2 regions of the Streptomyces sp. NPDC096310 genome follow, and region 2 is predicted to be linked to the other one. Evidence: predicted binding sites of a transcription regulator. Region 2 holds the regulator's gene; the other holds the start of a gene.
The links. Region 2 encodes HrcA, which represses chaperone genes, less so after heat shock. Its sites were predicted from a motif close to TTNGCACTCNGNNNNNCNGAGTGCNAA; they were not measured.
Positions count from the first base shown of each region.

Region 1: groL (chaperonin GroEL) is a predicted target of HrcA. The motif match lies at 7,755-7,781, and genes of this name have one in related genera.

Region 1 is NZ_JBIWFO010000007.1:170,946-186,271, reverse strand. Features, by position in the region: gene ACIQ7D_RS17050 (M48 family metalloprotease) at 1-650, shown strand, start outside; gene ACIQ7D_RS17045 (FG-GAP and VCBS repeat-containing protein) at 733-2,181, opposite strand; gene ACIQ7D_RS17040 (hypothetical protein) at 2,484-3,080, shown strand; gene ACIQ7D_RS17035 (hypothetical protein) at 3,083-3,763, shown strand; gene ACIQ7D_RS17030 (hypothetical protein) at 3,867-4,556, opposite strand; gene ACIQ7D_RS17025 (RNA polymerase sigma factor) at 4,556-5,065, opposite strand; gene ACIQ7D_RS17020 (Uma2 family endonuclease) at 5,075-5,821, shown strand; gene groL (chaperonin GroEL) at 5,966-7,591, opposite strand; gene ACIQ7D_RS17010 (cold-shock protein) at 7,966-8,169, opposite strand; gene ACIQ7D_RS17005 (ubiquitin-like small modifier protein 1) at 8,523-8,798, opposite strand; gene thrC (threonine synthase) at 8,827-10,119, opposite strand; SAM riboswitch class I at 10,137-10,264, opposite strand; gene ACIQ7D_RS16995 (glucosyl-3-phosphoglycerate synthase) at 10,476-11,432, shown strand; gene ACIQ7D_RS16990 (hypothetical protein) at 11,471-11,632, shown strand; gene ACIQ7D_RS16985 (trehalose-6-phosphate synthase) at 11,702-13,234, shown strand; gene otsB (trehalose-phosphatase) at 13,272-14,117, opposite strand; gene ACIQ7D_RS16975 (DUF3263 domain-containing protein) at 14,195-14,557, opposite strand; gene ACIQ7D_RS16970 (extracellular solute-binding protein) at 14,570-15,326, opposite strand, start outside.
Region 2 is NZ_JBIWFO010000008.1:218,093-233,418, forward strand. Features, by position in the region: gene ACIQ7D_RS18715 (carbohydrate kinase family protein) at 1-372, opposite strand, end outside; gene ACIQ7D_RS18720 (ribonuclease Z) at 515-1,417, opposite strand; gene ACIQ7D_RS18725 (histidine triad nucleotide-binding protein) at 1,423-1,782, opposite strand; gene ACIQ7D_RS18730 (16S rRNA (uracil(1498)-N(3))-methyltransferase) at 1,960-2,706, opposite strand; gene ACIQ7D_RS18735 (nitronate monooxygenase) at 2,703-3,782, opposite strand; gene dnaJ (molecular chaperone DnaJ) at 4,041-5,177, opposite strand; gene hrcA (heat-inducible transcriptional repressor HrcA) at 5,178-6,194, opposite strand; gene ACIQ7D_RS18750 (MBL fold metallo-hydrolase) at 6,405-7,178, shown strand; gene ACIQ7D_RS18755 (DUF3097 domain-containing protein) at 7,212-8,057, shown strand; gene ACIQ7D_RS18760 (Uma2 family endonuclease) at 8,035-8,646, opposite strand; gene hemW (radical SAM family heme chaperone HemW) at 8,748-9,980, opposite strand; gene ACIQ7D_RS18770 (SpoIIE family protein phosphatase) at 10,082-12,076, opposite strand; gene ACIQ7D_RS18775 (two-component system response regulator) at 12,382-12,966, shown strand; gene ACIQ7D_RS18780 (AMP-dependent synthetase/ligase) at 13,152-15,038, opposite strand.

The DNA of each region.
Region 1 (15,326 bases), on a different contig from region 2:
GCGGGAGCGCTCGGCGCGGCGGGCGGGCGGCAGGCGCCCGGCACTTCGGCGTACGTCTGGGGGCAGCGGCCGTGTGCGCCTCGGCGGCGGTGGGGGTCGCCGTCATGGTGCCGGTCGCTCTGGCGCGATTCCACACCATGGTCCCCGACGCAGCGACGCAGCAGTCGGTGACCCGGCAAGGGGCGAACGTCCCTGCCGTACCGGTGTCCACGAGCACCAGGGCACGGCAGGTCCATGCCTGGCACCGCCTCGGTGGCCGCTACCTGCTGGAGCATGCCGCGGCCGACTTCCACCACATCAATGCCGTGGTGCGCTCGGCCCTGGACACCGAGAACACCGGTATGGCCTACCTGGCACGGCTCCGGCCCACCTGCGCCGACTTCGGCAGGATCGCCGGCTGGGTGAACGGCGCCTACTTTCGGGTGCCGGATCCCGAGGCCCAGGCGGCCTGGCACACCCTCGGCACCCTGGCGCAGAGAGGCAGCATGAACTGCGAACGCGCCCTGAAGCAGGAGGACCACGACCTCTTCTTCACCTCGCTGCGTGAGCTGATCGCCGCCGGAAGAAACGCCGAGGCAGTCACGAACAGGGTCAACACCATGCTGTCCGAGGCGGGTTACCGGGCCTACCGGAACGCGCCCGGCACCTGACCACGAGCCCGCGACCGGCCATTCGGGCCGTGCACGAGGAGCGGGCGTCCGCCCCCCCCCGTGCACGGCCCGGCCGATCCGGTCAGCCGATCATGCGGTAACCGAAGTTCCCGCCGCCCGGAGAGCCGCCCAGCGTGCCCAGGTGGAAGCTGGTGGATCCGACGCCGGTGACGCCGGTCGACGCGCCGGCCGGGAGCTTCCAGACGCGGCCCTTGTAGCCGTCCTCGCCGTTGCCGCCCACATAGATCTCCGGGGCACCGTCCAGGTCGGTGTCGGCCACCGCCAGGGCCGAGCCGAAGTGGTCGTTGTTCTCCGAGGCGCTGGGGACGCCCTTGCTGTTCTGGGTGAGGGACTTCGCGCCGGCGGTGGTGATCCCGGCGGCGGCGCCGCGCAGCACGGTGATCGCGCCCGAGGCGGTGGTGGTCGCCGGGTCGGCGCCGGTCTCGTACGAGGCGCCGATGATCACGTCGTCGTAGCCGTCCTGGTCGGTGTCGCCGACGGCCAGGGCCGAGCCGAAGCGGTCGCCTTCCTCGTCCAGTCCCGGGACGCCGGCACTGGCCTGGGTGTAGGAGCGGGCCTTCGGGGTGGCGGCGATGCCGTTCGGGCCGCCGTAGGCCACGTAGATCCTGTTGTCCTCCGGGTGGCCCGTCACCAGGTCCTGGTGGCCGTCCTTGTTCAGGTCGCCGAAGGCCGAGGGGTAGAACGTGCTGTACGCGTGCGGTCCGCCGAAGCCGCCGCCCTTGGCGAGGCCGGTGGCGGAGCCCTTCAGCACCACACCCCCGGGCGTTCCGTTGCCGAGGACGACGCCGCCGCTGACGACGATGTCGTCGATCCCGTCGCCGGTCAGATCGCCCACATGGACGACGGAGGTCCCCAGCTTGTCCAGGGAACCGGTGTCGCGGAACCAGACACCGGCCGACGCGCCCGTCGTACGGTCGAGCGGGCCGAGCCGTACGGAGAGTCCGTACGCGGTGCCGTTGTGGCCGCGCGTGATGAAGTCGTCGACCCCGTCGCCGTTGACGTCGCCCACGCCGACGGTGCCGCCGAGGACCTTCGGGTCGTGGGCCCGGTAGGTGCCGGGGGTGACGGTGGTGCCCCCGCCCGCGGTGCCCCCGCCGGTGAGGCCCGCGGCGCTCCCCCAGAGCACGGTGTTCCGCTCCGCCCAGTTGACGACCAGGTCGTCGTAGCCGTCACCGTCGAGGTCCCCGTGGGCGCTCACCGCGCGCCACGTACCGTCCTCGGCGGGGTCGCCGGGGACGCCGGGCGTGGCCTGGCTGATGACGGAGGCCGTGTCGTACCTCGGACCGGTGGCCGAGCCGTACGCGACGGTGACGACGCCGGCCCGCCGCACGCCGTCGACGGTCGCGGTGTGCGCGCCGATGGCGAGGTCCGGGTAGCCGTCGCCGTTGAAGTCCGCCCCGGCTCCCCCCACCGGGCCCGTACGGTCGGCGGCGGCGACCGGTGTCACACCGCCGACACCGAGCAGTGCGGCCGCGCAGACGGCCGCCGTGGTGAACGCTCTTGTGCGCATCAGAACCCCCCAGGTTCTCCGGTGGCGGCCCCGCAAAGAGGCCGCCGGAATACCGAACAGCTGTGATCATACGGGCGCCTCGGAACCGCCTCACGCGCCCGGTGGTTCTTTACATGCGGAGCCAACTCCCCTGTTTATTACGTGAATTTGGCGGTCGATATCCTTTGACGACGGGACCTGACGGGCCATAGGGTCGGATGTGTCGGGTGAGCTGACCGACGGGGGAGCCAACCGGGGGAGCGAAAGGGGAAGTTCAGCTCATGAGGGATGCGTGACATATATCCGCGTCCTCATTCTCGATCGTGCATGCGCGCGGCATCGCGCTGCCGCATGCCCAATTCACGGGGAAAAAATTGAATCGGAGATTCGCACGCGCATCGCTCGTGCTCACTTCCTGCACCGCGCTGGCCGTCGCCGGCACGCTGGCCGGATCGACATCCGCGCAGGCCACGTACTACAGCGGAGGCATGCCGAAGCGGTCGTTCAACGTCAAGACCGTCGGCATCAACAACGAGTGGGTCAAGTACTTCGACACCGGCCGCAAGAACTGGAACGACGCCGGGGTAAAGGCGAAGATCGGCCGGAAGTCCACTGCGAAGGCCTCGTTCACGGCGGGCCGCTACAGCGCGAGTTGGTACGGGGTTTACGCGCCGTCCGGCTCTCGTGCCAATCGGGTATTCAAGATCCAGGTAAATGCCAGGACCCTCGACCGGGATGCCGGTTCGAAGTACGACCAATGGGTTCGCAGCACCACCACGCACGAACTCGGGCACGCGCTGAGCCTCGACGACAACCCGAATACCAGCAAAGCGTCACTCATGAAGCACAGCCGTAATCGTGCGACGGTGCAGAAGCCGCTGGCGTACGACAAGTCCGAGGTGAAGAGGATCTACTCGTGATAGTGACCCGGAACCTTCTCGTCACCGGCGCCGCGGCCCTCGCCGCGTTCGGCGTCGTCGGCTGCTCCTCGGACGGCGGATCCGCGAACGGCTCCGGATCCGCGGCCGGATCCGGGGCCGGATCCTCGGCGGACGTCGTGGCGTACCACGCGGACTACCCCGCCTACGACTCGCTCGACGCGGTCATCGAGGAGTCCGACCTCGTCGTCAAGGGCACCGTGGTCGGCTCCCGGGTCGAGCCCATGCTGCCCGAGACATCGGCGGGCGGCGACCCGGCCACCAACCCGCAGGCGGGTCTCTCCCCGAAGGAGATCGCGCGGGCCGAGGCCGAGGCGGAGGCCGACCCGGTGGTCGTCACCGTCTCCACGGTGAAGGTCTCCCAGGTGCTCGCCGGGGACGCCGCAGTCGGGGACACCGTCGAGGTCAGCCAGCTCGGCGGTACGTACAAGGGCGTCACGTACAAGGAGCGGGACACCACGACGCTCGCCGGGGGCGGCACCGAGTACGTACTGATGCTCGCCGACAACGGCACCGCCAACCCGTACGACCTGCTCAACCCGGAGCAGGCGCTCTACACCGTGGGGTCCGGCGGTGCGGTCAAGGCCGTTTCGGGCGGCGGCTTCGACCACGCGGGCACGGTCAGCCGGCTCGCCGACCGGACGCGGCGGCTCAGCGCCAGGTAGACGGTCACGTACCGCACCGGAGCCGAACCCGGGTGGGGTGTCACGGAGGACAATGCCCTCCGTGACACCCCGCCGTTGTTCCACCGCCCCACTCCCCACCGCTCTACTCCGCGAGCCGGAGCGCCTTGAGGACCCCGGGGCTCAGGGCCACGTCGTTGTCGTTCCCGGCGACCGCCCGCCGGCCGTCGCCGCCCACGCCGTACCAGCCCTGCGTGGTGTTCACCAGGACGTACCCCCCGTCGCCGCTCTCCTCCAGCAGCAGGACGTACTCCTTGCCCGCCGTGAGCCCGGCCGTCTCGGGCCCGGAGCCCGGGGTGGTGTACGAGACCTCGATCGAGTCGCCCGGGGTCTCGCCCTTGGCGGTCGCCACCACGTCCGCCGTCGCGACGGTCGTCCTGATGTCGTCGGCGTTCTCCTCCCGCCCGGCGCCGAGCTTCGCCCGTACGATCACGGTCGCGACGCCTTCCAACCGGGCGGTGGTCCCGAAGTACGGCTCGTCGGCGACGGCTCCGCCACCCGGTCCGGCGCCCGGGCCCTCGCCGGGGCCCGCCGCATCGTCCGGGAGCAGGAAGAGGGTGGCGCCGCCGATGACGGCGGCGGCCCCGCACGCGACGACGGTCGTCAGGAAGCCGCGCCGGGGCGACCGGCGGGCAGCCACCGTACGGACCGGCCGCGCGCCCTCGTCCACGGGCCCCACCAGGGCGGCCAGTTCGGCCGCCGCACGCGGTGACAGCTCCCCGGGATCCGGGGCGGGTACCGGATTGGCGTTCCGGATCATCGACTTCACGCGCATCACACTGACTCCTCGGGCAGGTCGTACACATCACGGAACGCTTTGCGGGCCCGGTGCAGCCGGACCCACACGGCAGGCGCCGAACAACCCAGCGCCTGACCGGTCTCGGCGGCGCTCAGCCCGTCCCAGTAGCTGAGCAGCAGCACCTCGCGGTGGTGGGACGGCAGCCGGTCGAGCGCGTCGAGAACGGCTTCGTGCGGGCCGGAGGCGGGCGTACGGCCCAACTCGTCGCCGATCCGCCGGTGCAGCTCCGTCAGCCGCTCCATCGAGCGGTAGTGGTTGTTCAGCAGATTCCGCGCGGTGCCGAACAGCCAGCCCGTGCCGACCTCCTGGCCGTCCGTCATGCGCTCCCAGGCCGTACGGAAGACCTCGGCGGTCAGCTCCTCGGCCGCCGCCCGGTCCCCCGACCTCCGGTGCACGAAGGCGGACACCCGCGGGTGGTCACGGATGTACAAGGCGGTGAACCGCGCGGCGCGGTCCCGGTCGCTCCCGGTCTTCAAGGTCTCCACACCCCATAGATGTCATGGGCCCGGCGCATCCTTACGGCCCGAAGCTCAAGAATTGAGATCGGAGCGGTTTTTTCAAGGATCGGGTGGTGGGCCCCCTCCCGTCACTTCAACCCTGATGACCTGATGACCGTTTGTGTTCGGTCTGCTACAGAGAGTGGCGACGCTTCAGCGTGCCCTCAGAACGTGGAACGGCCCCCGCCGGTGTTACGAGCACCATCGCGAGGGCCTGACCACCAGATCAACGGCAAATTCTTCAGAAGGAGCGCCGGATCTCCATGGCTGTCAGCCAGCCTAGTGCCGAGCGGTGCCCGCCGCACGCCGCCCCGCCCGCTTCCACCGCATCTCACCCGATGGCGCCCACCGGCTACGACAGGCGTTCGACCGCCGGTCAACAGCCCCGTACCGCCGAGGACTTCGGCCGCCCGTCCGGACGGCGCCCTGACGCCACTCGACCACTTCGCGGGACAGGGCGAGTGGGCTCCGACCGACGGTGTCCTCATGACCTTGGAGGTCACTTCTCACGATCGCGACACCGCGCGCCGCGATCGCAGGGAGAAGCGTGACGGTTACGCCGGTGCCGGCATCCCCCTCTATCTGCTCATCGACCGGGATGCCGAAGAACTGGTGGTCTACACGGACCCGCGGCAGGGCGCGTACATGAGCCGTCACACATACCGGTACGGAGAGACGGTCAAGCTCCCCGCTCCCGTGGGCATCACCCTGGAGACCGAGAAGCTCAAGGACTACACCCGCTGACGTCCGTTGACGTACGCCCGGAAAAAGCCCGGGGGCGGCACCCCTTCCCGAGCCGAAGCTCGAAGAAGGGGTGCCGCCCCCGTTCAGGACGGTCGATCAACCGGCCGACGGGACGCGGCGGGCGTCCGGGCGGCCTCAGGTCGATCAGAAGTCCATGTCACCGCCCGGCATGCCGCCGCCGGCCGGGGCCGCGCCGGCCTTCTCCGGCTTGTCGGCGATGACGGCCTCGGTGGTGAGGAACAGCGCGGCGATGGACGCGGCGTTCTGGAGAGCGGAGCGCGTGACCTTCGCCGGGTCGATGATGCCCTCGGCGATCATGTCGACGTACTCGCCGGTCGCGGCGTTCAGGCCGTGACCGACCGTCAGGTTGCGGACCTTCTCCACGACGACGCCGCCCTCAAGACCACCGTTGACGGCGATCTGCTTGAGCGGAGCCTCCAGCGCGAGCTTGACGGCCTGCGCGCCGGTCGCCTCGTCGCCCGTCAGCTCAAGCTTCTCGAAGACCGAGGAAGCCTGGAGCAGAGCCACGCCACCACCGGCGACGATGCCCTCCTCGACGGCGGCCTTGGCGTTGCGCACCGCGTCCTCGATGCGGTGCTTGCGCTCCTTGAGCTCGACCTCGGTCGCGGCACCGGCCTTGATGACGGCCACGCCGCCGGCCAGCTTCGCCAGGCGCTCCTGGAGCTTCTCGCGGTCGTAGTCCGAGTCGCTGTTCTCGATCTCGGCACGGATCTGGCTGACCCGGCCCGCGACCTGGTCGCTGTCGCCGCCACCGTCGACGATGGTCGTCTCGTCCTTGGTGATGACGACGTTGCGGGCGCGGCCGAGCAGGTCGAGACCGGCGTTCTCCAGCTTGAGGCCGACCTCCTCGGAGATGACCGTGCCGCCGGTGAGGATGGCGATGTCGTTCAGCATCGCCTTGCGGCGGTCACCGAAGCCCGGGGCCTTGACGGCGACGGACTTGAAGGTGCCCTTGAGCTTGTTGACGACCAGGGTCGACAGGGCCTCGCCCTCGACGTCCTCGGCGATGATCAGCAGCGGCTTGCCGGACTGGATGACCTTCTCCAGCAGGGGAAGGAGGTCCTTCACACTGCCGATCTTGGAGTTGGCGATCAGGATGTACGGGTCGTCGAGCGACGCCTCCATACGCTCCATGTCCGTGGCGAAGTACGCCGAGATGTAGCCCTTGTCGAAGCGCATGCCCTCGGTGAGCTCAAGCTCCAGACCGAAGGTCTGCGACTCCTCGACGGTGATGACGCCTTCCTTGCCGACCTTGTCCATCGCCTCGGCGATGAGCTCGCCGATCTGGGTGTCGGCGGCGGAGATGGAGGCCGTCGAAGCGATCTGCTCCTTGGTCTCCACGTCCTTGGCCTGCTCCAGCAGGGCGCCGGAGACGGCCTCGACGGCCTTCTCGATGCCGCGCTTGAGGGCCATCGGGTTGGCGCCGGCCGCCACGTTGCGCAGGCCCTCACGGACGAGCGCCTGGGCGAGGACGGTCGCGGTGGTCGTACCGTCACCGGCGACGTCGTCCGTCTTCTTGGCGACTTCCTTGACCAGCTCGGCGCCGATCTTCTCGTACGGGTCCTCGAGCTCGATCTCCTTGGCGATGGACACACCATCGTTGGTGATCGTGGGGGCGCCCCACTTCTTCTCGAGGACGACGTTGCGGCCCTTGGGACCAAGGGTGACCTTGACGGCGTCGGCGAGCTGGTTCATCCCGCGCTCGAGACCGCGCCGTGCCTCCTCGTCGAACGCGATGATCTTGGCCATGTGAAGTGGTCCTCCCGGACGTATGGGGTCTCCCCTGCTCGAACGCAGTTGAGAGCTTGGGGAAGGATTTCTCCGGACCGCGCTGGCGCCCGCGACGGACGGCCTGAGAGTCGGCGGTTCCTTGCCCCGCCGGCTCTTCGGGCCTCACCGACCCGGTCCCAAGTTGTCACTCTCACTTGCAGAGTGCTAACGCAATAATTAGCACTCGACCCCCGAGAGTGCAAGCGCCTCCGGCTCGTCGCCCGCGGGGCGTCGCCGAGGGCTCACGCATGAGGGGCCCGCATCCCTGTCCGGGATGCGGGCCCCTCATGCGTGAGTGCGATGCGGAATCCGTACCGAGTACCTGAGTGCGTCGGTGGCCGATCGCGCCGGGATCAGACGGCGAGCTTGACCATGTCCGCCTGCGGACCCTTCTGGCCCTGCGAGATCTCGAACTCCACTCGCTGACCTTCTTCAAGGGTGCGGTAACCGTCCATCTGGATCGCGCTGTAGTGGACGAATACATCCGCACCACCGTCGACCGCGATGAAGCCGTAGCCCTTCTCCGCGTTGAACCACTTGACGGTGCCCTGAGCCATGCCAACTCCCCTATTACTGGCCCTTGCACGGGGCCACACTTCGCGCCGGAACGCGTCGACCGCGGCTGAATGTATCTGCCCAACTGCCCTCTGCAACAGGTCAATCGGACGAGAATTCTGGGCGTGGCCGAACACGCATAGTGCTGAATCCACTGCGTTCCGGGACAAGTCGGGCCGGGCAAAGCGTACATACGCCGCAAAAGGCTCCAGGACTTTACCCTCATCTTGTCGCGTTCTCGCTCGCGTACGGAGCGGGCGACGGCGGGGCGTTCCCACACTCTACCGTGCTCAACCATGTAGAACGGTCCCCTCCGCTTCTCTCGCGGAGGGGACCGTGTCCGTTACCGAGCGCGTCAGCCCCCGGCGACCGCCGGAATGATCGAGATGCCCGCGCCCGCCGGGGTGGCGGTCTCCAGACCCTGCTCAAAACGGACGTCGTCGTCGTTCACGTACACGTTGACGAAGCGGCGCAGCTTGCCCTGGTCGTCCAGGACGCGGCCGGCGATGCCCGGGTGGTTCGTCTCCAGCGACTGGATGACCTCGGAGAGGGTGGCGCCCTCCGCCGGAACCTCGGCCTGGCCACCGGTGTAGGTGCGGAGGATGGTGGGGATACGGACCTTGACGCTCATCGTGGGAAGCCTTTCTCGGTGTCGGTGGTCAGCTCGTGGCGAGGCCCGCGGCGCGGAACGCGTCGAGGCTCGGGCGGATCGTCGCCGTCGGGCCGGTCGTCGGCGCCACGGCGTCCAGCGTCTTGAGCCCGTCACCGGTGTTGAGGACGACGGTGGTGAGGGACGGGTCGAGCACGCCCGCCTCGATGAGCTTCTTCGTCACGCCGACCGTCACCCCGCCCGCGGTCTCCGCGAAGATGCCCTCGGTGCGCGCCAGCAGCTTGATCGCGTCGACGATCTGCGCGTCGTCGACGTCCTCCACCGCGCCGCCGGTGCGCCGGGCGATGTCCAGGACGTACGGGCCGTCGGCGGGGTTGCCGATCGCCAGGGACTTGGCGATGGTGTCCGGCTTCTGCGGCCGTACGACGTCGTGCCCGGCCTTGAAGGCGGTGGAGACCGGCGAGCAGCCCTCGGCCTGGGCGCCGAAGATCTTGTAGGGGCGGTCCTCGACGAGGCCGAGCTTGATCAGCTCCTGGAGCCCCTTGTCGATCTTCGTGAGCTGCGACCCCGAGGCGATCGGGATGACGATCTGGTCCGGCAGCCGCCAGCCGAGCTGTTCGCAGATCTCGTACGCGAGGGTCTTGGAGCCCTCTCCGTAGTACGGCCGCAGGTTGACGTTGACGAAGCCCCAGCCCTCGCCCAGCGGGTCGCCGATGAGCTCGGAGCAGAAACGGTTGACGTCGTCGTAGTTGCCCTCGATGCCGACCAGGTCACCGCCGTACACCGCGGCCATGACGACCTTGCCCTGCTCCAGGTCGTGCGGGATGAACACGCAGGAGCGGAAGCCGGCGCGGGCCGCGGCGGCGCCGACGGCGCCGGCGAGGTTGCCGGTGGAGGAGCAGGAGAGGGTGGTGAAGCCGAAGGCGCGGGCGGCCTCGACGGCGATGGCGACGACGCGGTCCTTGAAGGAGTGCGTCGGGTTACCGGAGTCGTCCTTGATGTGGAGCGAGCCGGTGATCCCCAGTTCACGGGCGAGGTTGTCGGCCTTGACCAGCTTCGTGAAACCGGGGTTGATGCTGGGCTTCGAGGCGACGTCGGCGGGGACGGGCAGCAGCGGCGCGTACCGCCAGATGTTGTCCGGGCCTTCGGCGATGCGCTTCTTCAGCTCTTCGGGGCTGCCGCTCGGCAGGTCGTACGCGACTTCGAGCGGCCCGAAACAGCTCGCGCAGGCGAAGAGGGGGCCGAGGTCGAAGCGCTCTCCGCATTCGCGGCACGAGAGTGCGGCGGCGGGGCCGAGGTCGACGGTCTCGTTCGTACCGCTTCGGACGGTCTGCACAGCCATGGTGGCGAGGCCCTTTCTCCTCATCTTCCTCGCGACGTACTTCGCCACGAGACGGAATTGGCACCTTCCCCACCGTGACCTCGCGGTCGGCGGGAGGGTTGCCGGGACTTCAACGGGCCGTTCCCTCTGTCCCTCTGGATGAGCGCTATGGCGCCGGAGCCTGGGTCCGGTGCGTTTGTTCACGTGATGACCCCGGCATGCGGTGGTCATTCGTGTTGTTCAAGACTGTAACCGAAGGTGTGGAGGGTTGAGATAGTCGTCCGCACCGCGAGATGGATCACGTCATGGCGCACGGGGACCCGGCGCCGGCCCGCGGATGACCGCACAGGCCAAGGATCGCGCAGGGAGTACCGAACGTGCTGGAAGAGGTGGAGCACTGGCTGACCAGGCGTTCCTGGTCGGCGGGGGACCGTACGCTCGACCGGCTCCTGGCGGCGAAAGCGGCGCGCGGCAGCACGGTCAGCGTGGTCCTGCCGGCGCTGGACGAGGAGGCGACGGTCGGCGCGATCGTCTCCGTCGTGCGGCGGGAGCTGATGGAGCGGGTGCGGCTCGTCGACGAGCTGGTGGTGATCGACTCCGGCTCCACCGACCGTACGGGCGAGGTCGCGGCGGCGGCGGGCGCGCGGGTGGTGCACCGGGACACGATCCTGCCGCGGCTGCCCGCGCTGCCCGGCAAGGGCGAGGTGCTGTGGCGGTCGCTGCTGGTGACGAGCGGCGACATCGTGTGCTTCGTGGACGCGGATCTGCGGGAGTTCTCGCCGGATTTCGTCTCCGGGATCGTGGGCCCGCTGCTCACCGAGCCGGAGGTGCAGTTCGTGAAGGCGATGTACGACCGCCCGCTGGGCGGTGGTACGGAGGGGGAGGCCGGCCAGGGCGGGCGGGTGACGGAGCTGGTGGCGCGCCCGCTGCTCAATCTGCACTGGCCGAGGCTGGCCGGCTTCGTCCAGCCGCTGGGCGGGGAGTACGCGGCGCGCCGTGCGCTGCTGGAGCGGCTGCCGTTCCCCGTGGGGTACGGCGTGGAGCTGGGCCTGCTGGTGGACGCGCTGCACACGGTGGGGCTGGACGCGCTGGCCCAGGTGGACGTGGGGGTAAGGCTCCACCGCCACCAGGACGACCGGGCGCTGGGGCGGATGGCCGCGGCGATCTACCGTACGGCGCAGCTCCGGCTCCAGCGGGGCCATCTCGTACGGCCGCGGCTCACGCAGTTCGAGCGGGGCGAGGACGGTTTCACGCCGCGGACGCACGCGGTGGACACGGAGGAACGTCCGCCGATGCGGGAGATCGCGGAGTACACGGCCGGACGCGCGGCGTAACGTCGGATCATCGCACCGGTTGCCTACATTGCTGCCCCATGGGCATGAATCTGGCGATTTCGAGGGCTTCGGAGTTCACGCGGGTGCTGGCGCAGGCCGGGTCGACGGCCGAGCGGCTGTGGCTGCTGGGCGGGATGGCGTTCGCGCTGACGGGCGCCGGGGTGGTCGCGCTGGCCGCGGCGCGCGGGCGGCGCGACTGAGCGGACGCGTCCCCGACGTCACACGCACCGTACGTTTGAGCGTTTCCGCGACGGGCTAGGTTTCGCGACATGGTTACCGAGCAGTCCGTCAGCCCCGCGCCGGCCCGCGTCCTGGTGGCGTCCAACCGCGGCCCCGTCTCGTACACGCGGCGCGACGACGGCACGCTGGAGGCCAGGCGCGGCGGCGGCGGACTGGTGTCGGGCCTGTCGGCCATCGGGGCCGACGGCTCCGGAGAAGACGCCGTCTGGGTGTGCGCGGCGCTCGGCGAGGGCGACCGGGAGGCCGTACGGCGTACGGAGGGCCGCCTCGACCCGGCCGACACGGGCGGGCAGCGGGTACGGATGCTGGGCATCGACCCCGAGGTGTACGCCGCCGCGTACAACGACATCGCCAACTCGACCCTCTGGTTTGTCCACCACATGCTCTACCAGACCCCGCTGGAGCCGTCCTTCGGCCCGGAGTTCCGTGAGCGGTGGGCCGCGTACGAGACGTACAACCGCGCCTTCGCCGAGGCGCTGGCGCAGGAGGCGGCCGAGGGCGCGGCGGTCCTGGTGCAGGACTATCACCTGGCGCTCGTCCCCGGGATGCTGCGGGCGCTCCGCCCCGACCTCAGGATCGGGCACTTCTCGCACACGCCGTGGGCGCCCGCGGAGTACTTCAGGCTGCTGCCCGACGACATCGCGGAGCGGCTGCTGCTGGGCATGCTCGGCGCCGACCGGCTGGGCTTCCTGACCTGGCGGTGGGCGGAGGCGTTCAAGGAGTGCGCCCGCTCGGTGCTGGCGGACCGGGGCCTGACGGCGCACTGGCCGCAGGACGCGGCAGGGGACGGCGGGCGCCATCTCACGTACGCGCACGAGAACGGCCCCTCCGGCGGCCGGACGTATCTCGCGGTCCACGGCCTGGGCGCCGACGGCGACTTCCTGCGCGAGCGCGCGCACCGCCCGGACGTGGCCGAGCGGATGGCGGCCCTGCGCGAGCAGATCGGGGTCGCACCGGACGGGGCCGACCGCAGGACGATCGTCCGGGTGGACCGTACGGAGCTCTCCAAGAACATCGTCCGGGGCCTGCTCTCCTACCGGCAGCTCCTGCTCGACCATCCGCACTGGCGCGAGCGCGTCGTCCATGTGGCCTTCGCGTACCCGTCCCGGCAGGACCTGGCCATCTACCGCGCCTACACGGAGGAGGTCCAGCGGGTCGCCGACGCGATCAACACGGAGCTGGGCACCCCCGGCTGGACCCCGGTCGTCCTCCACGTCAAGGACGACTTCGCCCGCTCCCTGGCCGCGTACCGGCTGGCCGACGTGGCGCTGGTCAACCCCATCCGCGACGGCATGAACCTGGTCGCGAAGGAGATCCCGGTCCTCTCCGAGCGCGCCTGCGCGCTGGTGCTGTCACGGGAGGCGGGCGCGTACGCGGAGCTGGGCGAGGACGCGCTGGTGGTCAACCCGTACGACATCAACGCGACGGCCGCCGCCCTCCACGAGGCCCTGACGATGCCCCCGGCCGACCGCACGGACCGCGCCAAGCGCCTGGCCGCCGCTGCGACGGCGCTGCCGCCGCAGCGGTGGTTCCTGGACCAGTTGGAGGCGCTGCGGGGCTGAGCTCGTCCAGGGGGCCGAGGGCTCAGGGCCCGAGGCCCTACGGGGCGGCCGTGCGCGCCAGCGCCGCCAGGAAGTCCGCCAGGGCCGCCGGGCCCGGGAGGACGAGGTCGGCTCGTTCGGAGAGTTCGGGGACTTCGGTGCCGCTGGCGATCAGCAGGCCCGGGTGGCCGTCGGAGCGGAGTTTCTCCACCGCCGCGTAGGCCGGCAGGTCGCCCAGGTCGTCGCCCGCGTAGAGGACCGTCTCGGCGTCGATCTCGCGGACGTACTCCAACAGCGCCACGCCCTTGTCGACGCCCGGCGGGCGCAGTTCCAGGACCATGCGGCCCGGTTCGACGATCAGGCCGTGGCGTGCGGCGAGGGCGGCGAGGGGGTCGCGCAGCGCCTCGAAGGCGGCCTGCGGGTCGGTGGCGCGGCGGGTGTGAACGGCGACCGCCCGGCCCTTCTCCTCGATCCAGGTGCCACGCCAGGCGCCGAACTGTTCGAGGAAGCCGGGGAGTTCGGCGCGGACGGCCGCGACGCCCTCGTGCGGGGCGGGGGCGTGGACCGTACCGGAGACGGCGTCCCAGCGTTCGGCGCCGTAGTGGCCGAGGACGACCAGGTGTTCCAGGCCGGGCACACCGGCGAAGCCGCCGTACCGTACGGCGACCCCGGCGGGGCGCCCCGTGACCACCGCGACGGAGGCGACGCGCGGGGCGAGGGCGGCGAGGGCGGGGAGCGCGCGCGCGTGGGCGCGGGCCTGTTCGGGGTCGGGGACGATCTCGGCGAGGGTGCCGTCGAAGTCGAGCGCGACGACGGCGCCGCCGGGCCGGGCGAGAAGCGCGGCCAGGCCGTCGGCTCCGGCGGTGGTGGTCGGTTCCGGCAGGGAGTACGCGTGGCTGCCCATGGTCCGACCTTATCCACGTCAACCGCCGTACGGGCAAGAACCGGGGCCGCGTCTTCGGCCCCGGCCCGCTCCCGCGGTCAGCGGAGGTCGCGGCGCGCGGCCCTGACCCTGCGGAGCCGGTTCACCGTCACCGCGTCGTGCTCCGCCGCCCTCGGGTCGTCCAGCAGGGCGTTCAGGAGCTGGTAGTAGCGCGTCGGCGAGAGGCCCAGGCGCTCGCGGATCTCCCGCTCCTTGGCGCCGGGGCCCGGCCAGCCGCGCCGCTCCAGGGCCAGTACGGCGCGGTCCCGCCCGGACAGGCCCGGGGCCGCCCCGGACTCGGAAGCATCGGGAGCGGGGGCGGGAACGGCGGCCGGATCGGGGTCAGGGAGCGGGTCGGCGTCAGGGGCAGGATCGGGGTCAGGGGCAGGGGCCGGGTCGGGGTCAGGGGCGGGCGTGGTCATATCAGTGACACGCTACTCGGACGCCTCCGCCGCCGACGCGTCCCTGGCTATCTGCCCCAGTACCGCCCCCGGGCTCTGACCGCGCTCGACCGCCCTGCCGATGTTCTTCTTGAAGCTCTCGCTCACCTGCGACCACGAGTTCTTACCGTACGGGAACAGCTCCGACTCGGGCAGCGCCGTCAGGAACGTCTTCACGTCCTGGTGCTCCGGGTCGGCGAGCATCGCCTCGTTGGCGCTGTAGGTGACCGGCAGCAGGTCGTACTGGCCGGCGAAGCTGAGCACGTTCCTGTCCTCGTACGCGTAGTCCAGGAACGAGCCGATCTCCTCGCGGTGGCCGTTCTGCTTGAACGCCATGACCCAGTCGGCGACACCGACCGACGACTTCGCCGGGCCGTCCTCGGCGGGCAGCGGCACCATGCCGACCTTGATGCCCCGCTTCACCGCGTCCTTCATCAGCGTGGGATGGCCGTTGAGCATGCCGACCTGGCCGCTGGTGAACGCCTTGAACGCGGTGGCCCGGTCCAGCTTCCCGGGCGCGACCGGGCCGGTCAGCCCCGCGCCGACGAGGTTCTTCCGGAGCCAGGTGAAGGTGGCGACGTTCGCCGGCGAGTCGATGCTGTACGAGCCGTCGGCGTTGTCCGTGACGCCGCCCCCGCCGCTCAGCAGCCACATCAGCGCCTCGCCCTGCGCCTCCTCGGTGCCGAGCGGCAGCGCGAACGGGGTCGTCACGCCGTCCGCCTTGAGCGCCTCGGCGGCGGACTTGATGTCG
Region 2 (15,326 bases):
GGAGACGGTCACCGGGGAGTGCCAGCCGGGCACGGTGCGCGAGCGCGAGAGGTCGATGCCCTCGCCCCGTTCCAGCGCGTCCCAGCAGTACTCGCCGTAGTGGTCGTCGCCGAAGGCGGCGGAGAGCGAGGTGCGCAGCCCGAGCCGGGCCAGCGCCGAGGCCATGTTGGCGATGCCGCCGGGGCTCGACCCCATGCCCCTGGCCCAGGACTCGGTGCCCCGTACGGGGGCGCTGTCCAGGCCGGTGAAGATGATGTCGAGGAAGACCGTGCCCGTGAGGTAGACGTCGTACTCCGGGTCGTCGGGGGCGCGCAGCGCCCCCAGCGGGTCGACATGGGCCGAGTGTTCCAGCGCGGTGTGTCCCGGGGCCACGGGCCCCGGGCGGTCCAGGTGGTCCAGGTGGTCCAGCGGGTCTCCGTTGGGTGTGATCACGGCGGGCTCCCGATCGCGTGCGGATCCGGACAGTCTGCCCGATCGGCGGGGCCCCACCGGACACGCCGGGCGGCCGCCCCTGTCAGCGCTTGGGGAGCGGCACCCGTACGAGGTCGGCGGCGACCGTCAGTTCGCCTTCGAAGCCCGCGGCCCGTGCCTGCCGCTCAAAGGCGTCGGGTTCGCTGTAGCGCTGGGAGAAGTGCGTCAGCACGAGATGCCGTACACCGGACTCCGCCGCCACCCGGCCCGCCTGGCCCGCGGTGAGGTGGCCGTGGTCGGTGGCCAGCCGCTCGTCCTCGTCCAGGAACGTCGACTCGATGACCAGCAGGTCGCACCCCTCGGCGAGCGCGAACACCCCGTCGCAGAGCCGGGTGTCCATGACGAACGCGAACCGCTGGCCGCGCCGGACCTCGCTGACCTGCTCCAGCGTGACGCCGTCGAGCGCGCCCTCGCGCTGGAGCCTCCCCACGTCGGGGCCCGCGATGCCGTGCGCGGCGAGCCGTACGGGGTCCATCCGGCGCCCGTCGGGCTCGGTGAGGCGGTAGCCGTACGCCTCGACGGGGTGGGAGAGCTTGCGGGTGTCCAGGGTGTACGCCGGGGTGCGCGCGAGGACGCCGTCGCCGGTGACCGGCGCCTCGGTCAGCGCGACGGTCTCGCGGTAGGCCGTCGCGTACCGCAGCCGTTCGAAGAAGCGCCGGCCGCTCGCCGGGTAGTGCGCGGTGATCTCGTGCGGCACCTGGTCGAGGTTGATGCGCTGGACGACCCCGGCGAGACCGAGCGAGTGGTCGCCGTGGAAGTGCGTGACGCAGATCCGGTTGATGTCGTGCGCGGCGACGCCCGCGCGCACCATCTGGCGCTGGGTGCCCTCGCCCGGGTCGAAGAGCAGCCCCTCGCCGTCCCAGCGCAGCAGATAGCCGTTGTGGTTGCGGTGGCGGGTGGGCACCTGGCTGGCGGTGCCCAGCACGACCAGTTCTCGTACGGACAAGGCGTCTATCCGGGAGGCCAGTTGAGGCCGCGTCCGCCCAGTACGTGGGCGTGCGCGTGGAAGACGGTCTGGCCGGCGCCGGAGCCCGTGTTGAACACGACGCGGTAGCCGGTGGTGTCCGCCTTGTCGTCGGCGGCGACGGCCGCGGCCTCGCGCAGTATGTCCGCGGCGACGGCGGGTTCGGCGGTGGCGAGGGTGGCGGCGTCCGGGTAGTGCGCCCGGGGAATGACCAGGACATGTGTCGGCGCCTGTGGGTTGATGTCCCGGAAGGCGACGGTGGTCGCGCTCTCGCGCACGATGGTCGCCGGCACCTCCCCCGAGACGATCTTGCAGAACAGGCAGTCGGCCTGCGGTTCTCCGGCCATGGTCCCGGCCTCCTCGGCAGAGCGGTGTCAGTCGGTGATCGGTCGGTGATCAGATCCGTGATCAGATCCGTGATCAGTTCTGTGATCAGATCCGTGGATCAGTTCCGTACGGGCGCATCGTATCGGGCGCCACCGACAGGACCGGGGTGGCAGCGCGCGGGCGGTACGGGCGTACGGTCAGGACCAGCGGCCCGTACGGCCCAGCAGCAGCGCCGTGGCCGCCGTTCCCGCGGTGGAGGTGCGCAGCACAGTGGCGCCCAGCCGGTACGGGCGCGCGCCCACCGCCGCGAAGGCCGTCAACTCCTCGGGCGACACGCCCCCTTCGGGGCCCACGACCAGCACGATCGAGCCCGCGACCGGCAGTTCGGCGGCGGCCAGCGCAGCGCTGTCCGCGTCGCGGTCCTCGTGCAGGACGGCCGCGAAGTCCGCCGTGGCGAGCAGCGCGGCGACCTGCTTGGTGGTCATGGCGTCCGCGACCTCGGGGAACCGCACCCGGCGCGACTGCTTGCCCGCCTCGCGCGCGGTGGACCGCCACTTGGCGAGCGCCTTCGCGCCCCGCTCGCCCCGCCACTGGGTGACGCAGCGCGCGGCGGCCCACGGGACGACGGCGTCGACACCGGTCTCCGTCATGGTCTCGACGGCCAGTTCGCCCCGGTCGCCCTTGGGGAGGGCCTGGACGACGGTGATCCGGGGCGTGGGTTCCGCCTCGGTCCGTACCTCGGTGACCGCGACGTCCAGCCGGTCCTTGCCCTCGACCGCCGAGACCGTGCCGTAACCGCCGGTGCCCGCGCCGTCCGTCAGGACGATCTCCTCGCCGACGCGCAGCCTCCGTACGGAGACGGCGTGGCGCCCCTCGGGCCCGTCGAGCGTGACCGTGCCCGCGCGCAGCGCGCCGGGGGCGACGACGAAGACGGGAGCGGTCACGGCGCGTTGCCCAGGCCGGGCATGAACGAGGCGCGGGTCGCGGCGAGTTCACCCGCGAGGACCTCGACCAGCTTGCCCGCGGGCAGTTCGCGCGCCATCCGGTGGCCCTGGCCGGCCCAGAGCGCCATGCCCTGCGCGTCGCCCACCTTGGCGGCGGCCTTGCGCAGCCCGGAGGTGAGGTGGTGGACCTCGGGGTAGGCGGGCGGGGCGTACGGGCCGTGCTCGCGCATGAAGCGGTTGACGAGCCCTCGGGCGGGCCGTCCCGAGAACGCCCGGGTCAGCTCGGTGCGTACGAACAGCGGGTTGGTCATGGCCTGTTTGTGCAGAGCGTTCGCCCCGGACTCCGGACAGACGAGGAACGCGGTGCCGAGCTGCGCGGCGTCGGCGCCCGCGGCGAGTACGGCGGCGATCTGGCCGCCGCGCATCAGCCCGCCCGCGGCGATGACCGGCAGCTCGACGGCCTCCCTGACCTGTGCGATCAGCGAGAGCAGCCCGATGCCGGCGCCGTCGGTGGACGGGTCGTCGCGGTGCGTCCCCTGGTGGCCGCCGGCCTCGATGCCCTGCACGCAGACGGCGTCGGCGCCGGACCACTGGGCGGTCTGGGCCTCCTCGGCCGTGGTCACGGTGACGACGGTGTACGTACCGACGCCCGCGAAGGCGTCGAAGGTCGTCCTGGTGGGGCAGCCGAAGGTGAAGGAGACGACCGGTACCGGGTCGTCGAGCAGGATCGCGAGCTTCGCCTCGTACGCGTCGTCCCGCCCGGACTCGGGGTCGCCGAGCGGTGTCTCGTACCAGGTGGCCTCACCGGCGAGCTGGTTGCGGTAGACCTCGACGGCCGCGTGGTCGGCGTAGTGCGGCTGCGGCATGAAGAGGTTGACGCCGAAGGGGCGGCCGGTGAGGCCCCGGAGCTGCTTGATCTCTTCGTACATGCCGTCGACCGTCTTGTACCCGGCGGCCAGGAACCCGAGGCCCCCGGCCTCGGAGACGGCCGCCGCGAGCTGCGGGCAGGACGCGCCGCCCGCCATGGGGGCCTGCACGATCGGATACCGGCAGAGATCGGTCAGTGCGGAGGACATGCACGCATGGTGCCATGTCGGCCACGGCACCTCCGAATCGGTACCGCGCAGGGCGGGACGAGGGGCCCGGGGGCCTGCCCCCGAACCCTGACCGACCGGCCCGCCGCACCGTCCGCCGAGGGCAGCGTCCAGGCACGTACGCCTGGCCGTCCTGCCGCCCGTTCAAGGCTTCCTTCAACGGGGAGAACGGCCCCGGCTACTGTGCTCGCCCGAGGGCAACCGCCCGGCCGGACGGGCGGCAGGAGCCGCGGGGCCCGCCTACCGCCCGTTGAACGCGTCCTTCAACCGCGAGAACAACCCCTGCTGCCCTGGCTGGAATTGACCGGTGGGCCGTTCCTCGCCGCGGAGCTGGGCCAGTTCGCGCAGCAGGCGTTCCTGCTCCGGGTCCATCTTCGTCGGGGTCATCACCTCGACGTGGACGATCAGGTCGCCCCGGCCGCCGCCCCTCAGGTGCGTGATGCCGCGGCCGTGCAGCGGGATCGACTGGCCGGACTGGGTGCCGGGCCGTACGTCGATCTCCTCCACGCCGTCCAGCGTCTCCAGCGGGCACTTCGTGCCCAGCGCCGCCGCCGTCATCGGGATCGTGACCGTGCAGTGCAGGTCGTCGCCGCGCCGCTGGAACGTCGCGTGCGGGACCTCGTGGATCTCCACGTACAGGTCACCGGCGGGGCCGCCGCCCGGGCCGACCTCGCCCTCGCCCGCGAGCTGGATACGGGTGCCGTTGTCGACGCCCGCCGGGATCTTGACCGTGAGCGTACGGCGCGAACGGATCCGGCCGTCGCCCGCGCACTCGGGGCACGGCGTCGGTACGACCGTGCCGAAGCCCTGGCACTGGGGGCAGGGCCGCGAGGTCATGACCTGGCCCAGGAAGGACCGGGTGACCTGCGAGACCTCGCCCCGGCCGCGGCACATGTCGCAGGTCTGGGCGGAGGTGCCGGGCGCGGCGCCCTCGCCGGAGCAGGTCGTGCAGACGATCGCCGTGTCGACCTGGATGTCCTTGGTCGTACCGAAGGCCGCCTCGTTGAGGTCGATCTCCAGCCGGATCATCGCGTCCTGGCCGCGCCGTGTCCGCGACCGCGGGCCGCGCTGCGACGCCGTGCCGAAGAACGCGTCCATGATGTCCGAGAAGTTGCCGAAGCCGCCGGCTCCGAACCCTCCCGCGCCACCGCCCCCGCTGGAGGACAGCGGGTCGCCGCCGAGGTCGTAGACCTGCTTCTTCTGCGGGTCCGACAACACCTCGTACGCGGCGTTGATCTCCTTGAAGCGCTCTTGCGTCTTGGGATCGGGATTGACATCCGGGTGCAGCTCGCGCGCGAGCCTGCGGAATGCCTTCTTGATCTCGTCCTGAGATGCGTCGCGGCGCACGCCGAGTACGGCGTAGTAGTCCGTGGCCACTTACGACTCCGCCAGGATCTGTCCGACGTAACGTGCCACTGCGCGTACCGCTCCCATCGTTCCGGGGTAGTCCATGCGGGTCGGGCCGACCACGCCGAGTTTGGCGACTGCCTCGTCGCCCGAACCGTAGCCGACCGCGACGACGGACGTGGAGTTGAGGCCCTCGTGGGCGTTCTCGTGCCCGATACGTACGGTCATGCCGGGGTCCGCGGCCTCACCGAGGAGCTTGAGGAGCACCACATGCTCCTCCAGCGCCTCCAGCACCGGCCGGATGGTCAGGGGAAAATCGTGTCCGAAGCGGGTGATGTTGGCGGTTCCGCCGATCATCAGCCGCTCCTCGGTCTCCTCGACCAGGGTTTCCAGCAGGGTCGCGAGGACCGCCGACACGGTCCCCCGGTCCTCCTGCTCGAAGGAGTCGGGCAGGTCCTGCACGAGCTGCGGGACGTCCGCGAAGCGGCGCCCGACGATCCGGCTGTTGAGCCGGGCCCGCAGGTCCGCGAGGGAGGTCTCGCCGAACGGCGCGGGACAGTCGACCAGACGCTGCTCGACCCGTCCGGTGTCCGTGATCAGGACGAGCATCAGCCGGGCGGGCGCGAGCGCCAGCAGCTCCACGTGCCGCACCGTCGAGCGGGTCAGCGAGGGGTACTGCACGACGGCCACCTGCCGGGTGAGCTGCGCGAGCAGCCGTACCGTACGGCCCACGACGTCGTCGAGGTCGACGGCGCCGTCCAGCAGGTTCTGGATGGCGCGGCGCTCCGGCAGCGACAGGGGCTTGACCCCCGCCAGCCGGTCGACGAAGAGCCGGTAGCCCTTGTCGGTCGGGATGCGCCCGGCGCTGGTGTGCGGCTGGGCGATGAAGCCCTCGTCCTCCAGCACCGCCATGTCGTTGCGTACGGTCGCCGGGGAGACGCCGAGTTTGTGGCGCTCCGTGAGCGCCTTGGAACCGACCGGCTCCTCCGTGCCGACGTAGTCCTGGACGATCGCGCGCAACACTTCGAGTCTGCGTTCGCTGAGCATGGCGCACACCTCCCGATGTCGTCCGTCGTCCTTCGCCCGCCGTGGCACTCGCCGGCGCCCGTTGGCACTCGTTCCGGAGGAGTGCCAGAGGCTCCCGGTTCAGTGTACGGCCGTAAGGCGTACACGGAGCAAGGGCGGCCGACCAGGCTACCCGGCGGATCCCGGCGGATCCCGGCGCCGGATGTCAGTGGTCTCCCGTAGCGTCCCGGTATGGACGTCCGTTGGGAAGAGCACGGGTGGGAGCGGCTGGGGCCCGGAGTGGGCCGCAGACGCCTGCCGGGGTGGGACGCGACCGTCGGTCTGGTGGTCGGGGAGCGGGGCGCGCTGCTCTACGACACGGGGTCGACGCTGTGGGAGGGCGCCGGACTCCGGGCGGGGACGCGGGCGCTGCTCGGCGGCCGGCGCGTGACACATGTCGCACTCAGCCATCCGCATTTCGACCATGTGCTGGGGGCGGCGGCGTTCTCGGGCGTGGCGGTGTACGGGGCGGTCGGTCTGGCGGAGCTGCTGGCCGGGGAGGGGGCCGCGGGGAGTCTGTACGAGGAGGCGGTACGGGAGGGGGTCGCGGAGGCGGAGGCGGCCGAGGCGGTGGATCTGCTGGTCCGGCCGGGGCACGCGGTGTGCGGCGAGCTGACGGTGGACCTGGGCGGCGGGCGGCGGGTGGTGCTGGCGAACGCGGGGCCGGGGCACACGGCGCACGACCTGGCGCTGCTGGTGCCCGGGGCGGGCGGCGGGGCGGGGGGTCCCGGTGGGCCGGCGGTGCTCTTCTGCGGGGACCTGGTGGAGGAGTCGGGCGAGCCGCAGGCGGGCCCCGACGCGGTCCCGGCGCGCTGGCCCGCCGCCCTGGACCGGCTGCTGGCGCTGGGCGGCGGGGACGGGACGGTGTACGTGCCGGGGCACGGGGCGGTGGTGGACGCGGCGTTCGTACGGGCGCAACGCGACGCGCTGGCCGCGCGGTTCGGCGGTTCGGGGGCGCCCTCGTAGCCCCGCGGTCACGCCCCGCCTATCGTCGTCCGCATGCGCAGCTACAGCCCCGATCTGACGCCCCCGTGGAAGAAGCCCACGCCCGCGCCGGAGGTCCCCGCCGAAACCGATCTGGTGGTCGAGGAGGTGACGACGGGTTTCTGCGGCGCGGTGATCCGCTGCGAGAAGACCGCCGAGGGGCCGACGGTCACCCTGGAGGACCGCTTCGGCAAGCACCGTGTCTTCCCCCTGGTGGCGCGCGGCTTCCTGCTGGAGGGCCGGCCGGTGACGCTGGTCCGGCCGCGCCCTGGCGGTCCGGGCGCCGGCGCCGCCGGGCCGGCCGCCCCGGCCCGTACGGCCTCGGGCTCGGTCGCCGTGCCGGGCGCCCGCGCGCGGGTGGCGAGGGCGGGCCGGATCTATGTGGAGGGGCGGCACGACGCGGAGCTGGTGGAGAAGGTCTGGGGCGACGATCTGCGCATCGAGGGCGTGGTCGTGGAGTTTCTGGGCGGCATCGACGATCTCCCGGCGGTGGTGGCCGAGTTCGTCCCCGCGCCGGACGCCCGGCTCGGCGTGCTGGTCGACCATCTCGTACCCGGCTCGAAGGAGTCCCGTATCGCGGCGGCGGCGGCCGGGCCGGACGTCCTGGTGGTGGGCCACCCGTACATCGACGTCTGGGAGGCCGTGAAGCCGTCCTCGGTGTCCATCGCGGCCTGGCCGAGGGTGCCGAGGGGTGAGGACTGGAAGACGGGCGTGTGCGAGGCGCTGGGCTGGCCAGCGAACACGGGGGCGGCGTGGCAGCACATCCTGTCCCGGGTGCACTCCTACCGGGATCTGGAGCCGGCGCTGCTGGGGCGGGTGGAGGAGCTGATCGACTTCGTCACGGTCGGCGGTGAGTCCTGACCGGGGGAAGAGTCCCGAACCTGCTGGTGTCGAGCTCGATCCCGAGCATGTCGAGGGGTAGCGGATCACCGAACTTGGCGGTCCGCTCCACTCGATAGTCCGCGTTTTCGCCGCTGCCGGTCGGCTCGGTGAGCAGCGCGCAACGCGCCTCCGTCGGGTCGATGATGAGATAGGCCGGGACACGGCCCGCCGCGTAGATCGAACGCTTGACGCCGTAGTCACGGTCGATGCTGGTTTTGGAAACGACCTCAAGCACCAGAGTGACGGCCGGGGCGGGAACCAGGCGCCCCGGCCCCTCAAAAGCACCGTGCTCGACCACGACGAGGTCCGGCTGTGGCTCGGCGGGCTCTCCCGGGATCGAGAGGTCCTGGGTCTGGACCGGATACCAGTGGTCGATCGGGATCTGCCGTTCCACGAACAGCACGATCAGGTTATGGACCCAGTCGGGCCCAGCCATCATCACGATTTCATCCCTGAGGAGTTCCGCCTTGAGCTTCCCGGGAACCTCAAGGCTCCTGTAGCAAGCTTCCAAGCTCTCGTGCCGCTCGGCGGTGGTTTCGGTGATCGGTCGCTCATCCACAGCGGTCATCTCCGTGAGCCTCCACATTCCGCCGCTTCTGTTAGCGGCAGAGCAGGAGAACAGCCTAAGCAGCCACACCCGAATCCGCGGGGATTCACACCGGCGGGTGATCAGTCCACCAGGTCCCTGACGACTGCGTCCGCCAGGAGGCGGCCCTTCAGCGTCAGCACCGCGCGGCCCGCCTCGTACGGCTCCGGTACGAGCAGGCCGTCGGCCAGGGCGCGGACGGCGGCGGTCAGGCCGGCCGGGCGGAGGAGGGACAGCTCGCAGCCGTCGGCCAGGCGCAGTTCCAGCAGGATGCGCTCGACCCTGCGGTCCTCCTCGGTGAGCAGTTCGCGGCCCGCGCCCGGGGAGCGGCCCTCCGCGAGGGCCTGGGCGTACGCGCCGGGGTGCTTCACGTTCCACCAGCGCACGCCGCCGACGTGGCTGTGGGCGCCGGGGCCCGCGCCCCACCAGTCGGCGCCGCGCCAGTACAGCTCGTTGTGGAGGCAGCGCGCCTGCTCCGTGGTGGCCCAGTTGGACACCTCGTACCAGGAGAAGCCGGCCTCCGCGAGCACCTGGTCCGCGATGAGGTAGCGGTCCGCGTGCTCGTCGTCGTCCGTCATGGGGACCTCGCCGCGCCGGATGCGGCGGGCGAGCCCGGTGCCCTCCTCGACGATCAGCGCGTAGGCCGAGATGTGGTCGGGGCCGGCGCCGACCGCCGCCGCGAGGGTGTCGCGCCAGTCGGTGTCGGTCTCCCCCGGCGTGCCGTAGATCAGGTCGAGGTTCACGTGGGCGAACCCGGCGGCGCGGGCCTCCGCGACGCACGCCTCGGGGCGGCCCGGGGTGTGCGTACGGTCGAGGACCTTCAGGACGTGCTGTTTGGCGCTCTGCATGCCGAAGGAGATCCGGTTGAAGCCGCCCTCGCGCAGGGCGGCGAGGTAGGCCGGGTCCACGGACTCGGGGTTCGCCTCCGTGGTGATCTCCGCGTCCTCCGCGAGCCCGAACTCGTCACGGATCGTGCCCAGCATCCGTACGAGGTCCCCGGCGGCGAGCAGGGTCGGGGTGCCGCCGCCGACGAAGACCGTACGGACCTGGCGCGGGTCGTCGCCGAGGACCTTCCTGGCCAGCCTGACCTCGTCGGCGAGGGTGTCAGCGTAGTTGTCGCGGGAGGCCAGCACTCCGCCGGAGCCGCGCAGCTCGGTCGCCGTGTACGTGTTGAAGTCGCAGTAGCCGCAGCGGGTCGCGCAGTACGGAACGTGCAGGTAGAAGCCGAGCGGTCGGTCCGCCGCTCCTGCCAGGGCGTGCCGGGGCAGCGCTCCGGTCTCGGGCATGGGGTCACCGTCGGGCAGTGCGGAAGGCATGCACCCAGTGTCCCGTACGCGAGGGGAAGGGCGGGACGGGGCTGGACGGGGCTGGACGGGGCTGGATTCCACCCGGCCCGCCGCGCCCCGCCCGCCCGTGATCACTCCGCCTGGAGCACCAGCAGCGCCAGGTCGTCCCCCGGCGGCGCCTCCGCGAATTCGTGCACCGCGCGCCGTATCCGCTCCGCCACCCCCTGTGCCGTCAGCCCGGCGCACTGCGCGAGGGCCCGCGCGAGCCCGTCGCCGTCGTCGAGCATCCGGCGGCCCGAGCGTCGCTCGGTGACGCCGTCGGTGACGCAGAGCAGCGTGTCCCCGGGCTCCAGGTCGAAGGTGCTGCTCTCGTACGCGACCTTCTCCACGACCCCGAGCAGCACCTGCGGCTCGGCGGCGGTCCTCACGGTGCCGTCGGGACGCAGGAGCAGCGGCAGGGGGTGGCCGGCGCTGGCGAGGACGCACCGTACGCCGCCGCCGTCCGGCAGGGGCGTCAGCTCGCCGTACAGCAGCGACAGGAAGCGGGCCTGGCGGCCCTCGGGCGGCCCCGGAGGGCTCGCCAGGGCTCCGGGCGGCCCCCCGGGCCCGCCGGCCGCCCCGACGGCCGTCAGGGACGCCGGTTCGGCCGCCTCCGTCGCGTCGTCGAGGAGCAGCCGGTTGAGGCGGTCGAGGACCGGACCGACCCCGTACCCCTCGCGCGCGAGCAGCCGCAGCCAGGGGCGGGCGAGGCCGGTGACGACGGCGGCCTCGGGGCCGCTGCCCTGGACGTCGCCGAGCATGAAGCACCAGCGATCGCCGGGCGGGCACGGGAAGACGTCGTAGAAGTCGCCGCCCGCGAGCCCCTCGTCGCTCGGTTCGTACACGAGGGAGCTGGCGACGCCGGGTATGCGCGCCATCTGGGTGGGCAGCAGTCCGCGCTGGAGGACGCGGCTGATGGTGGCCTGCCGGGTGTAGCGGCGGGCCGCGCCGATACCGAGGGCGACGCGCCGGGCGAAGTCCTCGACGAGGGAGGTCACCGCGTCGGGGACGGCGCTCTGCCCGGGGCGCCCGAGCAGGAGTGTGCCCAGGGCGCGGCCGTTCGCGACGAGCCGGCAGGCGAGCGCCGCGCCGTCGCCCACCGCGCCCTCGAAGGCCGGCCAGGGCACCGGCACCGGGGTGCCGTGCGGCGGGCCGGGGAGCCGCGGCGGCTCCTTCGCCAGTGTGGCGCGCAGCGGCTCGATACGGGACTCGTCGGCATGCCAGACACGGGCGAGCCGGGGCGCCGCGCCCGCCTGTGCTCCGTCGCCGTCCAGCCAGACCGCGCACCAGTCGGCCAGGCGTGGCACCAGCAGTTGGCCGGCGAGCGCGGCGACCAGGTCCTCGTCGAGCTGTCCCGCGAGCAGTTCGGACGCCTCGGCGAGGAAGGAGAGGGCCCCTCCGCCGGCCCACTCCGGTTCGTCGCGGACCGTACGCCGGGGTGCGGGGGCCAGGATCTCGGCGGCGCGCAGACCGCGGCGCAGGGCGGGCTCGGCCGGTCCGCCGTCGGGTCCTGCTTCCCGCCCTTCGAGGGGGAGCCGGGCCCAGACCGTCTTGAGGCCGGCACGGTAGGTGATGCCCCAGCGTTCGGCGAGCGCGGAGACGAGCTGCAGCCCACGGCCGTACTCGGGCGTGCCGGAGGGCGGCGGTCCGTTCGGGTCGCTCTGGAGGGACCGCGTCGGGTGGTGGTCGGAGACTTCGAGGACGAGCGCGGCCGGTTCGTCGCCTGCCCGTGCCCCCGCGAGGTCCCCGGAGGGATCCTCGCAGGGGGCTTCGAGCCGGCAGAGCAGTTCGACGGTGGTGCCCGCGTGCACGACCGCGTTGGTGACGAGTTCGTCGACGATCAGCACGGCGTCGTCGGCGAGGAGATCGGTGCTGTGCGTGCCCGGGGAGCAGCCTGTCTCCCCTTGGCAGTAGGTGCAGGTGGCGAGCAGCCCGAGGCTGGTCCAGTCCGCGAGCGCCGCGCGTGCGAAGCGGCGTGCGGCGGACGGTGCGAGCGGGTTGCCGGGCAGGCTGGTACGGGAGATGGACCGCGCGTCCCTCCGTAACGGCACCTGGGGTGCCGGACGGTGGCGGGTGTCGCGCGGCATCGGAATGGGCCCCACTGCGGCTCCTGATCCGGTTCTGGCGTTGTGCCGCTTACGATCCCGACAGAGTGACAGACGGAGGGCGTTCCTACGCACCGAGTCATGGAAGTCGCCGGAGATTGCCCCCGGGCCTTGACAGCGGGATCCGCACGGGCGGGCGGACCGGCCGCCGTAGGGGTGGCGCGGCGGTGGCGCGGAGTGCGGGCCAAAGCTCCGGAACCGCGTGCGAAACAGCCCCGGACAGAGCATTCTTGCCTCGCTGGCCGAAAGACACAGGCCGGACAAGGACCAACAAGGATGATCAGCACATGAACGGCACAGCGGTCGGCACGGAGCGCGCGGGCATTCTGCTCGTCGACGACATGGAGGACAACCTCACCGCGCTCGAAGCGGTGCTGGCCTCGCTGGACGAGCGGCTCGTACGGGCCCGTTCCGGCGAGGAGGCGGTGGAGGCACTGCTGCGCCAGCCGTTCGCGCTGATACTGCTGGACGTCCGGATGCCCGGCATGGACGGCTTCGAGACCGCGTACCGGATCAAGCGGCTCGACCGGGCCAAGGACATCCCGATCATCTTCCTGAACGGACCTGGCTCCGACAGCGGTTACGCCTACCGGGGTTACGCCACGGGCGCGGCGGACTTTCTGACCAAGCCGTTCGACCCGTGGATGCTGCGGGCCAAGGTCAGCGTCTTCCTCGATCTGCACCGCAAGAACCGCCAGTTGGAGCGGGCGCTGGCGCGCGAGCAGGAGCAGCTCGGGGAGGTGGCCGGCCGGCTGGCGAAGATCGAGGACGCGCTGCGGAGCGACGCGCCGGAGCATCTGGCCGATCTGCGGCGCCACTTGGAGCGGATCGAGGACGCGCTGGGCGAACTGCGGCGCGGGCGGGACCGGTAGGCCGGCGAGCCGGCAGATCGATGAGCCGGTAAGTCGACAGGCAGTTGGACCGATAAGGCGCTGGACCGAGGGGGCGCTGGACCGGCGGGGCGTCGGACCGGCAAAGCGTCGGACCGGCAAGGCGTCGGACCGGCGGGGCCGCGAGTCTGCCCTCGCGGCCCCGCCCCCGCACGTCATGTCCCGCGTCAGGCCTCGCGGGAGCCCTCGTACATCTCCTCGATCAGATTCTTGTACTCCCGCTCCACGACGGGCCTCTTGAGCTTGAGGCTGGGCGTCAGCTCACCGTGCTCGATGTCCAGATCGCGCGGGAGCAGCCGGAACTTCTTGATGGTCTGCCAGCGCTGCAGGCCCTCGTTGAGCCGCTTCACATACCCGTCGACGAGCTGCTCGACCGCCGCCGAGGCGACCACGTCGGCGTACGGCCGGCCGGCCATGCCGTTCTCGGCCGCCCAGCCGAGGATCGCCGGCTCGTCGAGCGCGATCAGCGCCGTGCAGTAGTTGCGGTCGGCCCCGTGCACCAGGATGTTGGAGACGAACGGGCAGACCGCCTTGAACCGGCCCTCGACCTCGGCCGGGGCGATGTACTTGCCGCCCGATGTCTTGATCAGGTCCTTCTTGCGGTCGGTGATCCGCAGATAGCCGTCGTTGGACAGCTCGCCGATGTCCCCGGTGTGGAACCAGCCGTCGGACTCCAGCACCTCCACGGTCTTCTCCGGCAACCCGTGATATCCGGCCATCACCCCCGGGCTGCGCAGCAGGATCTCGCCGTCGTCCGCGATCCGTACCTCGGTGCCGGGCAGCGGCTTGCCGACGGTGCCCGTACGGTACGCCTCGCCCGGGTTGACGAAGCTGGCCGCGCTGGTCTCGGTCAGCCCGTACCCCTCCAGGATGTGGATCCCGGCGCCGGAGAAGAAGTAGCCGATCTCGGGCGCGAGCGCGGCGGAACCGGAGATGGCGGCGCGCAGCCGGCCGCCGAACGCCTCGCGGAGCTTGCTGTACACGAGCGCGTCGGCGACCTTGTGGCGGGCACCGAGGGCGAACGGCACGTTCCTCGTGCCCGTACGGCGGAAGTTGTCCTGGGCGGCGACGGCGTGCTCGCGGGCGACCCCGGCCGCCCACTGGAAGATCTTGTACTTGGCGGGGCCGCCGGCCCGTGCCTTGGCGGCGACGCCGTTGTAGACCTTCTCGAAGATCCGCGGCACGGCCGCCATGTAGGTCGGCCGGACCACCGGAAGATTGTCGATGATCTTGTCGACGCGGCCGTCCACGGCGGTGACGTGGCCGACCTCGATCTGCCCGGACGTCAGCACCTTGCCGAAGACGTGGGCGAGCGGCAGCCACAGGTACTGCACGTCGTCCGTGTTGATCAGGCCGGTGGCGGCGATCGCCTTGGCCATGTACGACCAACTGTCGTGCCCCAGCCGTACGCCCTTGGGGCGGCCCGTGGTGCCCGAGGTGTAGATGAGGGTGGCGAGCTGGTCGGCGGTGATCGCGTCGACCCGCTCCTCGACCGCCTTGGGGTGATCGGCCAGATACGCGGTGCCGCGCGCCTCCAGATCGGCGAGCGAGAGCACCCAGTCCTCCGGGTCACCCTCGGCGGGCACGGCGCCGGCCGCTTCGATCACCACGACATGGGCGAGATGCGGCAGCTCGGCTCGGCGCTCGCGCGCCTTGGCGAGCTGGGCGGCGTCCTCCGCGATCAGCACCCGGCTCCCGGAGTCGGAGAGGATGTACGCGGACTCCTCGGTGTTGGTCGAGGGGTAGACCGTGGTGGTCGCGGCGCCCGCGCACATCACCCCGAGGTCGGCGAGGATCCACTCGACACGGGTGGCGGAGGCGAGCGCGACCCGCTCCTCGGGCTGTACGCCGAGCGCGATCAGCCCGGCGGCCACGGCGTACACCCGCTCCGACGCCTCGGCCCAGCTCAGCGAGCGCCACTCGTCGGGGCCCTGGCCGACGGCCGGGACGGGGTAGCGGTAGGCCTCCGCGTCCGGCGTGGCCGCCACGCGCTCAATGAAGAGGGTCGCCACGGAGGGCGGCCGGTTCTCGATCAAGGTCTGAGTGTCGCTCACGGCATCCTCCGGGCCCGCGGCAGCGCTGCCGACGTGCTGACTGAGTTGTGACTGACGAGTAACTAATGCTGCGACCGGCGATTAACTAAACCGACGAGTAACTACGAATCTGCGCTCAGGGTAGAGGCCGCCCGCCCGGCGCGTAAGGGCCCGTAAGCAGCCGCTTCATAACGAAGCGGCGCCCGCGCGGGGGCTCTCGGGAGCTTTCCGGGGGCTTAGGGGGGCACCCGGATGGCGCTACGGGCCCTCACACCGCGGTGTGAGGGCCCGTAGCGCCATCGGACCGGC